2 linked regions of the Alloalcanivorax dieselolei B5 genome follow. The protein of the gene in region 1 interacts with the protein of each later gene in a pairwise test. Links are inferred from orthologs where the notes say so. Each region holds a gene or a part of one and is shown in the gene's direction. Other genes may lie near its edges. The genes, in order: rlmN and ftsZ.

Region 1 (6,032 bases):
TAGTCAGGTATTATACGGGATCCGACGGCGGGGTGGAATCCAGAGTGGCGATGGGATCAATAGACGGCGGCCCGGGGGGCTGAAACCGGCGCCAACGGTATCATATTTAGCCCCGGATGCGTATAATCCGCCGGTTTCAGGCCCCCGGATCGCGGCGAGGACCGCCCAGGCCGAGTCCACGGGCGCGGCCGGCCGAATGGCGCGGGCGCCTATTCAATACAAGCAATGCAAATTCATGCAATTCTGGAGAAGACACAGCGATGTCAGTAGAGCGTACTCTCTCGATCATCAAGCCCGACGCCGTGGCCAAAAACGTCATCGGTGAGATCGTTGGCCGTTTCGAAAAAGCGGGCCTGAAGGTCGTGGCCATGAAAATGCTGCACCTGAGCCGTGAGCAGGCCGAGGGCTTCTACGCCGAGCACAAGGAGCGTCCTTTCTTCGGTGATCTGGTGGCCTTCATGACCAGCGGCCCGGTCATCGTGCAGGCACTGGAAGGCGAAGGCGCGGTACTCAAGAACCGTGACCTGATGGGCGCCACCAACCCGAAAGAAGCGGAAGCCGGCACCATTCGCGCCGACTTCGCCGAAACCATCGACGAAAACGCGGTACACGGCTCCGACTCCACCGAGTCCGCCGCCCGTGAAGTGAGCTATTTCTTCGCCGACGAAGAAATCTGCCCGCGCACCCGCTAAGGTGGTGGGTAAGCGCCTCGCCGCAGGGCGGGGCGTGACGCCGCCGCAGGAGGAAGCCATGAGTGCCCCGCAAAAGGTCAATCTGCTCGGTTTCAGCCGTGAGCAAATGGAAGCGTTCTTCCTCGAAATGGGGGAGAAGAAATTCCGTGCCCAACAGGTGATGAAGTGGATCCATCACCATCAGGCGGACCATTTTGACCAGATGACCGACGTCGGCAAGGCGCTGCGCCAGAAGCTGACCGAAGTGGCGGAAATCCGTGGCCCCAAAGTGCTGCACGAAGGTATTTCCCGGGATGGCACCCGCAAGTGGGTGTTCGAGGCCGACGGCGGCGGCGCGGTGGAAACCGTGTTCATCCCCGATGGCCGCCGCGGCACCCTGTGTGTGTCCTCCCAGGTGGGCTGCGCCGTGGATTGCGGCTTCTGCTCCACCGGTAAACAGGGTTTCCAGCGCGATCTGACCAGCGCCGAGATCATCGGCCAGGTCTGGCAGGCGGGCCGCGCGTTCGGCCCACGCCGTAATCTGGGCGAGCATCCGATCACCAACGTGGTGATGATGGGCATGGGCGAGCCGATGCTGAACTACGACGCCGTACTCACCGCCATGCGCATCATGAAGGACGACCTGGGTTACGGCATCGGCAAGAAGCGCATTACCCTGTCCACTTCCGGCGTGGTGCCGAAGATCGACCAGCTCAGCCGGGATCTGGATGTGGCGCTGGCGGTCAGTCTGCACGCGCCCAACGATGAGCTGCGCAACGAACTGGTGCCGCTCAATCGCAAATACCCGCTGGCGGAGCTGATGGCCGCCTGCAAACGCTACAGCGACAATATTACTCACCGTCACAACACCATCACCATGGAATACGTGATGCTGCGTGACGTGAACGACAAACCGGAGCACGCCCGGCAGTTGGTCAAGCTGCTCAACGGCATTCCGGTGAAGGTCAACCTGATTCCCTTCAACCCCTTCCCCCACGCTGGCTATGAGCGCTCCCGGAAAAAAGACATCCTGGAGTTCCATAAATTCCTTAATGACCATGGCCTGCTGACCACGGTACGCACCACCCGGGGCGACGACATCGACGCCGCCTGCGGACAATTGGTGGGCACGGTGCAGGACCGCACCCGTCGTGCCGAACGTTGGAAAAAATCGGTGTTTCACCGCACCGAACAGGCCGATGGCAATGCGGCGTCTGTATGATAAAACGACATTTTTTGGTTGTGGCACTGGCCGGAGGCCTTTGGCTGTCCGGCTGCGCGGTGGAGAGCAGTCGTAACAACGTCAAGGTGGATGAAGCGGTCACCAGCCGTGTCGCCGCTGGTCTTCAATATCTTCAGCAGGGCAATCCCAGCGAGGCCCGGCGACATTTTTCCCGGGCTCTGTCACTCAATGACAACAGTGCCAAGGCACACAATGCCATGGCACTGTTGTATAACTACGAGCGCGATCCGGAGAATGAGGAACGCCACTACAAGCGCGCCTTGCGGATCGACGGTGATTACGCGCCGGCATTGAACAATTACGGAACCCTGCTGTACAGCCAGGGTCGGTACCAGGAAGCGCTCAAGCTGTTCGGCCGGGTCGCCAACGATCCCGGTTATGAAGGGCGGGGCAGTGCCTATAGCAATATCGGCCTGTGCCATCTGCGCCTGAACCAGCCGGAGCAGGCGAAAGAAGCCTTTATCAAGGCGCTTCGTCTGCAACCGCGATCCGTGACACCGAATCTGGAACTGGCGCGGCTGTATTATCAGGATCAGCGCTACGATCTGGGCTGGGACTATTACCAACAATACACCCAGCGGGTGGGTCGACAGGACCCCGCCGGGTTGTGGCTGGGGGTGCGGCTGGCCCACGCGTTGGGCCGTAAAGACCAACAATCCAGTTATGAGCTTGCGTTGCAGAATCTCCACCGGGGTTCCCGTGAATATCGGCTCTGGCAGGAGTGGCGCGGCGCTCAGGAGGCACCTTAATGAGCGAGTCAGGGACGGAACTGCCCGGCGCCGAGTTGCGTCGAGTGCGTGAAGAGCGGGGTATGACCCGTGAGGAAGTGTCCGAACACCTGCACCTTTCGATGAGCTACCTTCAGGCTCTCGAGGAAGATGACTACGGGCGTTTGCCCGAGCCGCCCTTTATTAAAGGGTATTTGCGCAATTACGCCCGGCTGCTCGGGCTGCCCGGTGAGGAACTGGCGTCCCGCTTTCAGCAACATGTGAACCAGAACCGCCGGGAGCCGGTGCCCACCGAATCCCTGCATGAACCCCTGAGCAACCGTCGTGATTGGCGCTGGCCGCTATTGCTGGTACTACTGGTCCTGTTACTGCTGGTTCTGGCATGGTGGTTATGGCCCTCCGCTGGTGAGCCCGAGCCGCCGGGTACGTACCCCGATACGGTGGAAGAATCCGTGGTGCCGGAGGCGGCACCAGCAGCGCCGGCTGATACCGGGTCCGATACGGACGCCCCGACATCGCCGTCGGAGCCCTCCCTGGACTCCGGAACGACCACCCCGGAACCTGTCATGGAGCCGTCTTCCAATACGGAGGATAATAGCTCTGACAGTGGGGTCGAAGCCGTGGAGTCACAGGCGGGGACCCCGGAGCCGACCAGTGAGGCCGGTGCGGACAGTGAAACGGGAGCCGCGGTGGCGGCAGCCGGTGGCGATCGGCTGGAATTGGCCTTTTCCCGCGATTGCTGGATCCGGGTCGTGGACGCCACCGGCAAGCGCCTGGTGGAAGGCGTGCAGAGCGCCGGTGATCGCGTGTCCCTAAATGGCGAAGCGCCTTATCGGCTAACCGTCGGCGACGCCGCCGCGGTCAGCGAGATGACGCTCAACGGCAAGGCGGAAACCCTGCCCGGCAGCGGATCAGGCCAGGTGTTGCGTTTCTCGTTACCGTAGCCCCGTTTACCGTGGTCTCCGCGGCCGCCTAACGCTGTTGAATGCCCGACCCGGTGCCGGGCAGTGACGGGTCGATCAGACGTTTCAGCTCTTCAGGAGTCAGTATGGAACCGGAAATTTCCATTCAACGCCGCAAATCCCGGCAGATTCATGTGGGATCCGTGCCCGTTGGCGGTGACGCGCCGATCTCCGTGCAGAGCATGACCAACACCGACACCTGCGACGTGGACGCCACGGTGGCGCAGATTCGCCGCCTGGAAGAGGTGGGGGCCGATATCGTGCGGGTTTCGGTGCCGACCATGGACGCCGCCGAGGCCTTCGGCAAGATCCGGAAACAGGTGCAGGCGCCGCTGGTGGCGGACATCCACTACGATTACAAGATCGCCCTGAAAGTGGCCGACGAAGGCGCCGACTGCCTGCGTATCAACCCGGGCAATATCGGGCGCGAGGACCGGGTGCGGGCGGTGATCCAATCCGCCCGTGACCACGGGGTCCCGATCCGTATCGGGGTCAACGCCGGCTCGCTGGAAAAGGAACTGCAACGCAAATACGGCGAACCCTGCAGCGACGCGCTGGTGGAGTCGGCGTTGCGGCACGTGGAGATTCTCGACCGCTACGACTTCCAGGAATTCAAAATCAGCGTCAAGGCCTCCAACGTGTTCATGACGTTGCAAGCCTACCGCAAGCTGGCCACCCAGGTGGAGCAGCCCCTGCACCTGGGTGTCACCGAGGCCGGCACGTTCCGCTCCGGTACGGTGAAATCCGCGGTGGCGCTCGGCGGTCTGCTGCTGGAAGGCATTGGCGACACCATCCGTATCTCCCTGGCCACCGATCCGGTGGAGGAGATCCGCGTCGGTTTCGATATTCTCAAGAGCCTCAACCTGCGCAAAAAAGGCGTCAACATCATCGCCTGCCCGAGCTGCTCGCGGCAGAACTTCGATGTGATCCAGACCGTCAACGAATTGGAGGCGCGTCTGGAGGACATCAACGAGTCGGTGGACCTGGCGGTGATCGGCTGCCTGGTCAACGGCCCTGGTGAAGCGCGGGAAGCCGATGTCGGCCTCACCGGCGGCACCCCTAACAATCTGTCCTATGAGGACGGCCAGAAGAGCCACCACGTCAAGCAGGAAGACCTGGTGAGTGAACTGGAGCGGATGGTGCGTACCAAGGTGCAAAAAATGCGCGATGACGAAGCCAAGGGTATTATCGCGCGTAGTGAATAAAGAACGCCGGATGCCGAACGCCGGACGCTTGACGCCGAAAAGCGGCAAGTCTCCGGCGTTTGTTGTTTCCGGTCAGGTTTCAAGCGTCGGGCGTCCAGCGTCGGGCGTCGAGCGTTAACAAGGAGAACCGGTGAGCAAGAAGATCACCTCCATTCGCGGGATGAACGACATCCTGCCGCAGCAGACACCGCTGTGGCAGTGGCTGGAAGACAAGGTGCGCGGGGTGCTGGCGGCCTATGGTTACCAGGAGATCCGTACGCCGATCCTGGAACAGACCGATCTGTTCAAGCGCGGTATCGGTGAAGTCACCGATATTGTCGAGAAGGAGATGTACACCTTCGAGGACCGCAACGGCGACAGCCTGACCCTGCGCCCGGAAGGCACCGCCAGCTGCGTGCGCGCCGCCGAGGAGCATGGTTTGCTCTACAATCAGACCCAGCGGCTGTGGTACGCCGGGCCCATGTTCCGCCATGAGCGTCCGCAGGCCGGCCGCTATCGCCAGTTCCACCAGATCGGCGTGGAAACCTTTGGCATGGACGGGCCGGACATCGACGCCGAGGTGATTCTGCTCTCCGCGCGTCTGTGGAAAGCCCTGGGGTTATCCGATCAGGTGACCCTGGAACTGAATTCACTGGGAGACGCCGAAGACCGCGCCCGCTACCGTGATGCCCTGGTGGCGTATCTGCGTGAGCACAGCGAGCGCCTGGACGACGACTCCCGCCGCCGGCTGGAACGCAATCCGCTGCGCGTGCTCGACAGCAAGGACGCCGGCACCCGCGAAGTGCTGGAGCAGGCACCGCGGCTGGAAGCCTTTCTTAACGACGATGCCCGCGAGCACTTCCGCAGGCTGTGTGCGTTACTGGAAGCCGCCGGGATCGAGTACCGCCTCAACCCTTATTTGGTACGCGGGCTGGACTATTACGGCAAAACCGTATTCGAATGGACCACCCGGGCTCTGGGCGCCCAGGGCACGGTGTGCGCCGGCGGCCGTTACGACGGCCTGGTGGCGCAACTGGGTGGCAAGCCGACCCCGGCGGTGGGCTTCGCCATGGGCCTGGAGCGGCTGATTCTGCTGCTGGAACAACAAAACCCGGAACTGCCGGCGCCGGTGGCACTCTATATTGCTGCCATGGGCGAAGTGCAGTCCCAGGCTCTGGCCCTGGCCGAGCGCCTGCGGGACCGGCTCCCCGGCGTCGGTATCGTCACCCACTGTGGTGGCGGCA
Region 2 (10,569 bases), 2.6 Mb from region 1 along the record:
ACAGCACCGAGTACCTGTGTCCGGCGGGGCTCAGCGACGAGGACGAGAGCGAACTGCGAGCGCTGTCGCTGCGGGCTTTCAAGGTGGTGGGCTGCCAGGGCTGGGGCCGCGTCGATGTGATGCGCGATGAACAAGGGCGCTGGCAGTTGCTGGAAGTGAACACGGTACCCGGCATGACCGACCACAGCTTGGTGCCGATGGCCGCCCGTGCCGCCGGTGACGAGTTCCCGATTCTGGTGGCGCGGATTCTGTTGGACGCGGTGGACCGGTTCCCGCCGCGCAAAGGAGGTAAACGCCGTGGCTAAGGCGCCTCGCCGTCAACAGGGAGTGCAACCGCGTTCCCGTGGTGCTTCCAGCGTCCGGCGCAAGACGCCCCGGGTGCCGCTGCGTGAGCGCCTGGCGGCGGCGGTGCCGGCGGTGCTGGTGGCCCTGGTGGCGGCGGTGCTGGTGGGCGGCGTGATTTACCTGCCACGGGTGTTGGATCACTACCCGGTGCGCAAGGTGGGTGTGGACGGGGTCACCGACGTCCGCCGTCAGCAGCAGGTGCAGACCAAGCTGGCCACCCTGGTGCGTGACGCCAACTACTTTACTGCGCCATTGGACCGGATCTATGACCAGGCGCGGGAATTGAGCTGGGTGGCGGATGTCTCGGTGCGGCGTCAGTGGCCGGATACCGTGGTGCTCACCGTCACCGAGCGGGAACCGGTGGCGGTGTGGAACGAGACCTTGCTGGTCTCCAATACCGGCGAACCGTTCAAGGCGCTGAAGCAGTACGACCTTTCCGGTCTGCCGCGTCTGAACGGACCGGAACAACGGCTCGACGAAGTAATGAGCTACTACCACAGCATGGCCAAACTGCTCAGCGACATTGGCTTGGGGATCGAGCGGATGGAGGTGAACGCGCGTCTCACCGCCCGCCTGACCCTGAATAACAACATGCAGTTGGTGGTGGATCGGGAACAGTACGTGAACAAGCTGCGCCGCTTCGTGCGGTTGTACCGCGGGGTGCTGAGCACCGACAGTCGCGGCGTGGCCCGGGTGGATCTGCGCTACGCCGATGGCGTGGCGGTCACCTGGCGGGATGACCAGGACGCGCAAGCGGCATCCGCCCGCCGGGCGGGCAAAGTATAACGGATCGAGGCAGGCGCTAATGGCGAACGCAATGGACAACATGATCGTGGGACTGGACATCGGTACCTCCAAGGTGGTGGCGATCGTCGGTCAGGTGACCAGCGAAGGCACCGTCGAGGTGGTGGGCCTCGGCTCGCAGCCCTCCCGCGGCATGAAGAAAGGCGTGGTGGTGGATATCGAGGCCACGGTGCGCTCGATCCAGCGGGCGGTGGAGGAAGCGGAACTGATGGCCGGGTGCCAGATCCACTCGGTCTACGCCGGCATCGCCGGATCCCACGTGCGCAGCCTCAACTCCCACGGCATTGTCGCCATCCGTGACCGGGAGGTGATGCAGGCGGATATCGACCGCGTCATCGACGCCGCCCAGGCGGTGGCGATTCCGGCGGACCAGAAGACCCTGCATGTGCTGCCGCAGGAATACGTGGTGGACAACCAGGAAGGGGTGCGCGAGCCGGTGGGCATGAGCGGGGTGCGCCTGGAAGCCAAGGTGCACCTGGTGACCTGCGCCGTGAACGCGGCCCAGAACGTGGAAAAATGCGTGCGCCGCTGCGGTCTCGAAGTGGAGGACATCATCCTCGAGCAACTGGCCAGCGCCTATTCGGTACTGACCGAGGACGAGCGTGAACTGGGCGTGTGCATCGTCGACATCGGCGGCGGCACCACCGATATCGCCATCTTCACCGAAGGGGCGATCCGGCACACCGCCAATATTCCGATTGCCGGTGATCAGGTCACTAACGATATCGCCATGGCGCTGCGCACGCCGAAGCAGCACGCCGACGAGATCAAGATCAAGTACGCCTGCGCGCTGACGCAACTGGCCGGCGCCGACGAAACCATCAAGGTGCCCAGCGTCGGCGACCGGCCACCGCGCACCCTCAGCCGCCAGAATCTGGCCGAGGTGGTGGAGCCGCGTTACGACGAACTGTTCACCCTGATCCAGGCGGAAATCCGCCGCTCCGGGTACGAGGACCTGATCCCCGGCGGCATCGTTCTGACCGGTGGCTCCTCGAAGATCGAAGGCGCGGTGGAACTGGCGGAGGAGATTTTCCACATGCCGGTACGGCTGGGTACGCCGCAGGGCGTGGCCGGGCTCACCGACGTGGTGCGCAACCCGATTTATTCCACTTCCGTGGGCCTGCTGCTCTACGGGCTGCGGATGGAGAAGGAAGGCCTGAGCGCGCGTGCCCAGGCCGGTGGTGGACAAGTGAACTGGGTCGAGCGCTTCAAGCGCTGGTTCCAGGGCAATTTTTGATGAAAACGCTGGCACGCAACACGCCAGCACGCAGCACGCTGAATCGGAGTGGTTTTCGCGTGTTGCGTGAAGCGTGCAAGCGTGGAGCGATTTCAACGGTTTCAAGACGGGCCGGGCAGGTTGGCCCGATTTGGAAAAAGCAGTAACCAGGGAAGCAACAAGCGGGAGATCAATTATGCAATTCAAACTGGAAGATTCCGTACCCCATGGCGCGGTGATCAAAGTGGTGGGCGTTGGTGGTGGCGGCGGCAATGCCGTGGACCACATGGTGCGCTCTAACGTGGAAGGCGTGGATTTCATTTGCGCCAATACCGATGCACAGGCCCTGCGCAATTCCTCGGCCAAGACCGTGATTCAACTGGGCAGCCAGGTGACCAAGGGTCTGGGTGCCGGTGCCAATCCGGAAATCGGCCGGCAGGCGGCGCTGGAGGACCGTGACCGCATCGCCGAGTTGCTCGACGGCGCGGACATGGTGTTCGTCACCGCCGGCATGGGCGGTGGTACCGGTACCGGCGCGGCGCCGGTGGTGGCCGAGATCGCCAAGGAACTGGGTATCCTCACGGTGGCGGTGGTGACCAAACCGTTCCCGTTCGAGGGCAAGAAGCGCATGCGCTCCGCTCAGGAAGGCATCCAGGCCCTGCGCGACCAAGTGCACTCCCTGATCACCATCCCCAACGAGAAGTTGCAGTCGGTGCTGGGCGGTTCCACCACCCTGCTGGACGCGTTCAAAGCGGCCAACGAAGTACTGCAGGGCGCGGTGAAAGGGATCGCCGATCTGATCGTCCGTCCCGGCATGATCAACGTCGACTTCGCCGATGTGCGCACGGTGATGAGTGAACTGGGTACCGCGATGATGGGTACCGGTATCGCCACCGGCGACAACCGGGCTTCCGAAGCCGCTCAGGCCGCCATTTCCAGCCCGCTGCTGGAAGATGTGGATCTGCGTGGCGCCCGTGGCATCCTGATCAACATCACCGCCAACGAGTCCATCGCTCTGGACGAGTTCTCCGAGGTGGGTGACATCGTCAGCGAGCTGGCCAGCGAGGAAGCCAATGTGATCATCGGCACGGCCATCGACCCGGATATGGGCGACAATATCAGCGTGACGGTGGTCGCCACCGGTTTGGGCGCCCAGCAGGAACTGAAAGTGGTGCGTGGCCGTCAGAACTCGTTGGGCGCGGAAGGCCGGGTGGACTACAACGACCTGGAGCGTCCCGCCGTCGAGCGCCGTCGTGCCGTGCAACAAAGCATGGGCGGTTCCGGCCGTGGCGCGGTGAGTACCGCGGAAGATCTGGACTTCATTGATATCCCGACCTTCCTCCGCCGTCAGGCCGACTGACGGCGGCGCGGCTAACGGCGCGATAGGCACGGTCAATGGTGCGGTAAGAGGATTTTGGGTATACTTATCCTCTTATAACGCTTCGAGGATGGCAGTATCCTTATTTTTCAGGATACCGGTAGCTTTGTGACGAATCGATGATCAGACAACGAACACTCAAAAACGTAATCCGCGCCACCGGCGTAGGGTTGCATACTGGTGAGAAAGTCTACCTGACGGTACGTCCGGCGCCGGTGGACACTGGCATCGTGTTCCGCCGCGTGGATCTGGATCCGGTGGTGGAGATCAAGGCGGGTGCCCACAATGTGGGAGAAACCACCTTGTCCACGACCCTGGTGCAGAATGGCGTCAAGGTGGGCACGGTCGAGCATTTGCTCTCCGCCATGGCCGGGCTGGGGGTCGATAACGCCTATGTGGAGTTGTCGGCACCGGAAGTCCCGATCATGGATGGCAGTGCCGGGCCCTTCGTATTCCTGCTGCAGTCCGCGGGTATCCGTGAGCAGGAGGCGGCCAAGAAGTTCATCCGGATCAAGAAGAAGGTGACGGTGAAAGAAGGCGACAAGGTTGCCACTTTCGTGCCTTTTGACGGATTCAAGGTGACTTTCTCGATCGAATTCGACCACCCGGTCTTCGAGGAACGCGATCAACTGGCGAGCATCGATTTCTCCACGACCTCGTTCGTGAAGGAAGTGGCGCGCGCCCGGACCTTCGGGTTCATGCGTGATATCGAGTTCCTGCGCAGCCAGAACCTGGCGTTGGGCGGCAGTGTCGACAATGCCATCGTGGTGGACGAATACCGCATCCTTAACGAGGACGGTCTGCGTTACGACGACGAATTCGTGAAGCACAAGATGCTGGACGCCATCGGCGACCTGTATCAATTGGGCTACAGCCTGATTGGCGAATTCGTGGGCCACAAGTCCGGTCACGCTTTGAACAACGCCCTGCTGCGCGAACTGCTGAGCCAGCCGGAGGCCTACGAAGTGGTGACGTTCGAGGACGCTGACGCGGCGCCGATCTCCTACGCCGGACCTTTGGCCACCGCCGAATAACGGTGTGCTTCCCCGATCCACCCCGGCCACCCTCCCGCGGCCGGGGTGGGCAGTTACGCCTTTCAGATGATCCTTCCCGTCACTTTTTGACCCGGCTGGCCAGTCGGGCCAGGGCCTCACGCAGACCCGGATCGTCCATGTCACGCGCCGCGCGCGCGATATGAGCCGCGCTTTCCGCATCCAGAACCGGTCCCATGGCACGGTATTTGCCTTCATCTGTGGCGTGCGTGGAGGAACCGGAGCCGCTATCAAGCTGGCGCCGGCCGGTCACCACGATTTTGACGCTGGCGGCGCCGGGCAGAGCCCGTTGCAGCCGGGGCAGATGGAAGCGCAACAACTGCGCGGTGGCGCTGTTTTCCACCAGCGCCAGCCAGCGTTGCGATTCTTCCACCAGCATGACCCGGTCACGCAGCGCGGGCGGCAGGCACGCTCGCGGGTCGCCGCCTTGAGAGGGCGCGGGCTGGGCGCGGGCATTGGCCGCCAGCCGTCCCAATCTGGGATGGCGTTTGAGCAGTGCCCCGAGGTTTTGGGGCCGGTTTGTGTTGGCCATGGTATTTCCTTACACTACCCGGCTAATTGTAAAAAAACGATAAGTCTCTCGCCAGCTACTCCGGGCTCGTCGAACCACGGCCAGACCATAACCGGCCGGGTGGCACGAAGGAAACCGGGGAGACCAGCGGGGACGGTGCCGCCCGGCACCACCGGCATTGTCATTTATGAATGGATATTCCGCGGGCCTGCAGACCGCTGGCCTGAAGACTTTTTGGAAGGGGTGTTTCCACACTCATGAACATCATATGGCTTAACAGCAAGGGCGGCCATGCCCGATCGGTGCAGTTATCCCGATCCTGGCTGTATCTGGCGCTTTTGGTAATGGTGGCGCTGCCGGTGGCCCTGGGTACCGGCGCCTACTGGCTGAACTACAAACTGGTGCCGCCGGCATACACCGAAGCCGTGGCCGAGCGGTTCCAGAGCGAACTCAACGAGCAGAAGCGTGAAGTGGCGGACTTGTCCCGTCTCAGCGCTGAGCAGTTCCGCGCCCTGACCCTGCAACTGGCGGACACCGAAGCCCGTCTGGTACGCCTGGACGCGCTCGGGGAACGCCTGGTGGACGTGGCCGGCATCGACGGCCAGGAATTTGATTTCAGCAGCGCCCCGGCCATCGGGGGGCCTGAAGTGGAGGGCAGCAGCAGCTTTACGCCGCCGTCCTTCATGCAGGAACTGGAGCGGGTGACCACCGCCTTGCAGCGGCGCGAGCAGCAGTTGGACATCCTGGAAAAGCTGCTGGCCAACCGTCAGCTCAAGGACGAAACCTTCCTTTCCGGCCGACCGATTCCGCATGGCTGGATGTCCAGCCGTTATGGCCGCCGCACCGATCCGTTCAGCGGCCGGGTGGCGTGGCACAAGGGCGTGGATTTCGCCGCCCGGGACGGATCGCCGATCATTGCCACCGCGTCCGGTGTCGTCACCTTCGCGGGCAAGAAAACCGGCTACGGCCAATTGGTGGAAGTCAATCACGGTAACGGCATCAGCTCCCGCTATGCCCATGCCAAGAGCGTCACCGTGGAAGTCGGGGATATCGTGCGCACCGGCGATACCGTCGCCATCGTTGGCACCAGCGGCCGTTCCACCGGTCCCCACGTGCACTATGAAGTGTTGAAGAACGGCCAACAGGTGGATCCTTCCCCTTATATCGCTCGGGCGCGCCGCTAGCCTGGTCATTCCGGGAGGGGCGGGGTGCTGTCAAGCGCCCCCATTGGCCCGGGACCGTCACCCGGGTCTTGATTCCTCCGCCCAAGGCTTGAATTATGGTCGCCCCTACCCAATCTCGTGAGTAGAATGATCCCTCCTTAGCGCGGGGCGCTCTGCTCCACCCATTGAGAAAAAACGGACGTTTCATGCTGTCTTCCATCGCAAAGAAAGTCTTCGGCACCAAAAATGACCGTGAACTCAAGCGTATGAGCCGCCTGGTCACGGCGATCAACGCGCTTGGTGACGACATGGCCAAACTGGATGACGAGGCGCTGAAAGCCAAGACCGGCGAATTGAGGGGCGCCTTCGCCGAGGGCAAGACGCTGGATGAGCTGTTGCCGGAAGCGTTCGCCGTGGTCCGCGAGGCCGCCACGCGAGTCATGGGCATGCGTCACTTCGATGTGCAGTTATTGGGCGGGATCGCTTTGCACGAAGGGCGTATCGCCGAGATGCGTACCGGTGAAGGTAAAACCCTCACCGCGACCTTGCCGGCCTATCTCAACGCCCTGTCCGGTCTGGGCGTGCACGTGGTGACCGTAAACGAATACCTGGCCGAGCGGGACGCCAACTGGATGCGTCCCCTGTACGAGTTTCTCGGCCTCACCGTCGGCATTATTTACTCCCAGCAGCCGGCGCCGGAAAAACGCGAAGCCTATGGTTCCGACCTTATTTACGGCACCAACAACGAATACGGCTTCGACTATCTGCGTGACAACATGGCCTTCCGGTTGGAAGACCGGGTGCAGCGCAAACTCAACTTCGCCATCGTCGATGAAGTGGATTCCATCCTCATCGATGAAGCCCGTACCCCGCTGATCATTTCCGGTCCCGCCTCCGACTCCTCCGAACTGTATCGCCAGATCAATCTGCTGATGCCACGGCTTCAGCCGCAGCCGGAAGAGGGCGATGAAACCGGTCACTATGTGATCGATGAGAAACAGCGGCAAGTGGAGCTGACCGAGGAAGGCCACCAGCTGATCGAGTCCTTGCTGGTGGAGAACGATCTGCTGGAGCAGGGGGAGAGCCTGTACGCGGCCCATAATCTGACGCTGCTGCATCACGTGCACGCCGCCCTGAAGGCCCACGCCTTGTTCCACCGGGATCGGGAGTACGTGGTGCAGAACGACCAGATCGTTATCGTCGATGAGCACACCGGTCGGACCATGCCGGGCCGGCGCTGGTCCGACGGCATCCACCAGGCGGTGGAAGCCAAGGAAGGGGTGCGCATCCAGCAGGAGAACCAGACGCTCGCCTCGACCACGTTCCAGAACTACTTCCGTCTTTACGACAAACTTTCCGGTATGACCGGCACCGCCGACACCGAAGCGGTGGAGTTTCGTCAGATCTACGGTATGGATGTGGTGGTGGTCCCCACCAACCGTCCGATGGCGCGGATCGACGCCAACGATCTGGTCTATCTGACGCTGAAGGAAAAATTCGAAGCGATTGTCGACGAAGTGAAACAGTGCGTCGAAAAAGGCGCGCCGGTGCTGGTGGGCACCGCCACCATCGAGGCCTCCGAATACCTGTCCAATCGCCTCAATCAGGACAAGATCAAACACGAGGTGCTGAACGCCAAGCAGCACGAGCGTGAAGCCCAGATCATTGCCCAGGCCGGGCGCCCGGGCAGCGTGACCATCGCCACCAACATGGCCGGCCGGGGTACCGACATCGTGCTCGGCGGCAATCCGGAGGAGCAGATCAAGCATCTCGACGATCCGGATGGCGCGGAAGCGCAGAAGATCCGGGACGAATGGCGGGACAACCACGCCCGGGTGCTGGAGGCCGGCGGCTTGCATATCATCGGCTCCGAGCGGCACGAATCCCGCCGTATCGACAACCAGTTGCGTGGCCGTGCCGGCCGTCAGGGCGATCCGGGGTACACCCGCTTTTTCCTGTCCATGGAAGACGACCTGATGCGCATCTTCGCTTCCGACCGGGTACGTAACATGATGCGTTCGCTCGGCCTGAAGGACGGTGAGGCCATCGAGCACCGCTGGGTGACCCGCGCCATCGAGAACGCCCAGCGCAAGGTGGAAGCGCGCAACTTCGATATCCGTAAGAATCTGCTTGAATACGATAACGTGGCCAATGACCAGCGCCGCGTGGTGTACAGCCAGCGCGAGCAGATTCTGGAATCCGAGAGCCTAGCGTCCTCCATCGAAAGCATCCGTCGTGACGTGATGCCGGATGAAATTCACGCCTACATGCCGCCCGGTTCCGTGGAAGATCAATGGGATGTGGATGGACTGGAGCGTACCCTGGCGACCGAGTACAGCTGCCGGGCGCCGGTAAGCCAGTGGCTGCAGGAAGATACCGGGCTGCACATCGACGGGGTGGTGGAAAAGGTCATCGAGACCATGGAAGAGGAATACCGCCGCAAGGAGCAGGAAGTCGGCGAGGAAACTCTGCGCCAGATCGAAAAACACCTGATGTTGCAGATCCTCGACCGTCATTGGAAAGACCACCTGGCCAGCATGGATCATCTGCGCCAGGGCATCCACTTGCGCGGTTACGCGCAGAAGAACCCGAAACAGGAATACAAGAAGGAAGCCTTCGAGTTGTTCCAGGCCATGCTGAACCAGATCCAGCACGAGCTGATCCGCGTACTGCATAATTTCGAGGTGCGACGCGATGACGAAGTGGAACGGCTGGAAGCCCAGCGCCAGGAAGAAGCCCGGATACAGGCGGAGCGGATGAAGGCGCAACAAGAGCAGATGGCCGCGCCCACCGCGTCCGGCGACGGTATCCAGACCCAGGGGCCGCCGCAGGTAGCCCAGCCGGTGGTGCGTGAAGGCCGCAAGGTGGGCCGCAATGAACCCTGTGTTTGCGGTTCCGGCAAAAAGTACAAGCACTGCTGCGGCCGTCTGGAAACGTGATCATTGTGGTCCCCCGCAAGGGGTGAGCACTTTCCCATCCAACCCCGCCATCGGCGGGGTTGGTGCGTTCGGGGCCCTTGCCCCTTTCGGCCAGGAAAGGCCATGCTATTAACCGGGGCCGCGAACAGATGGCCCGAATTATTCCATGACCCTTGGTGAAGGATCGAACATGACGCAGTCGCAGTGGTTTCCGGTGGCCGGGGTGCGCCTGGCCGCGGTGGAAGCGGGCATAAAAAAAGCCCAACGTAAGGACCTGGTGGTGATCGAGCTGGCGCAAGGCAGCCGTGCCGCCGGCGTATTCACCCGCAACCGCTTCCAGGCCGCGCCGGTACAGGTGGCACGCCGTAACCTGGCGGAAAAAGCCCCTCGCTACCTGATGATCAACACCGGCTATGCCAATGCCGGTACCGGTGACAAGGGGGTGGCGCTGTGTGAGGAGACCTGCGTGTTGCTGTCGGAACTGGCTCTGTGTCATCCGGCTGAGGTGCTGCCGTTTTCCACCGGCGTGATTGGTGAACCGTTCGCCATGGAGCCGTTCGAAAACGGTTTGCCGGCGGCGCTGGAGACCCTGGATGAGCACGGCTGGGGTCGTGCCGCCGAGGGCATCATGACCACCGATACGGTGCCGAAAGTGGCCAGTCACCGCCTGGAGCTGGACGGCGTACCGGTGAACATCACCGGCATCGCCAAGGGGGCCGGCATGATCAGGCCGAACATGGCGACCATGCTGGGTTACATCGCCACCGACGCGGATATCGCCAAGCCGGTGCTGGATCGCTGGGTGCGCCAACTGGCGGACGCCTCGTTTAATCGCATCACCGTGGATGGTGACACCTCCACCAATGACGCCTGCATTCTGATCGCCACCGGCCAGTCCGGAGCGGCGCCGATCGAGCAGGAGGACAGCGAAGCTGCCCGCCTGGTGTTTCAGGCGTTGGAGCAGGTGTTCGTGGAACTGGCCCAGGCGCTGATCCGCGATGCCGAAGGGGCCTCCAAGTTCGTCGAGATTCAGGTGCAAGGCGCCGCCAGTGACGCTGACGCCCTGGCGGTGGCGGAGACCATTGCCCACTCCCCGTTGGTCAAAACCGCCCTGTTTGCCTCCGACCCCAACTGGGGCCGGATCCTGGCCGCCGTGGGGCGGGCGCCGATCGACACCCTGGA

What was found.
Region 2: the proteins of rlmN (region 1) and ftsZ interact in binary tests that used the Escherichia coli proteins (3 or more experiments, as listed by UniProt). The link is inferred for Alloalcanivorax dieselolei B5 from one-to-one orthologs.

Annotation. Positions count from the first base shown.
Region 1 is NC_018691.1:1,278,706-1,284,737, forward strand. The notes cover bases 1-2,821. They hold rlmN (23S rRNA (adenine(2503)-C(2))-methyltransferase RlmN), read left to right. Parts: upstream 1-750; coding sequence 751-1,893; downstream 1,894-2,821. Other genes in these bases: ndk (nucleoside-diphosphate kinase), read left to right, coding at 261-692; pilW (type IV pilus biogenesis/stability protein PilW), read left to right, coding at 1,890-2,663; B5T_RS05875 (RodZ domain-containing protein), read left to right, coding at 2,663-2,821. Outside these bases: more of B5T_RS05875, read left to right, coding at 2,822-3,586; ispG (flavodoxin-dependent (E)-4-hydroxy-3-methylbut-2-enyl-diphosphate synthase), read left to right, coding at 3,691-4,809; hisS (histidine--tRNA ligase), read left to right, coding at 4,940-6,032.
Region 2 is NC_018691.1:3,871,511-3,882,079, reverse strand. The notes cover bases 1,703-4,643. They hold ftsZ (cell division protein FtsZ), read left to right. Parts: upstream 1,703-2,561; coding sequence 2,562-3,725; downstream 3,726-4,643. Other genes in these bases: lpxC (UDP-3-O-acyl-N-acetylglucosamine deacetylase), read left to right, coding at 3,863-4,643; ftsA (cell division protein FtsA), read left to right, coding at 1,703-2,386. In the rest of the region: B5T_RS17240 (D-alanine--D-alanine ligase), read left to right, coding at 1-305; B5T_RS17235 (cell division protein FtsQ/DivIB), read left to right, coding at 298-1,131; more of ftsA, read left to right, coding at 1,151-1,702; more of lpxC, read left to right, coding at 4,644-4,777; B5T_RS17215 (hypothetical protein), read right to left, coding at 4,857-5,327; B5T_RS17210 (M23 family metallopeptidase), read left to right, coding at 5,564-6,490; preprotein translocase subunit SecA, read left to right, coding at 6,676-9,408; bifunctional glutamate N-acetyltransferase/amino-acid acetyltransferase ArgJ, read left to right, coding at 9,578-10,569. UniProt on the Escherichia coli protein: Essential cell division protein that forms a contractile ring structure (Z ring) at the future cell division site. The regulation of the ring assembly controls the timing and the location of cell division.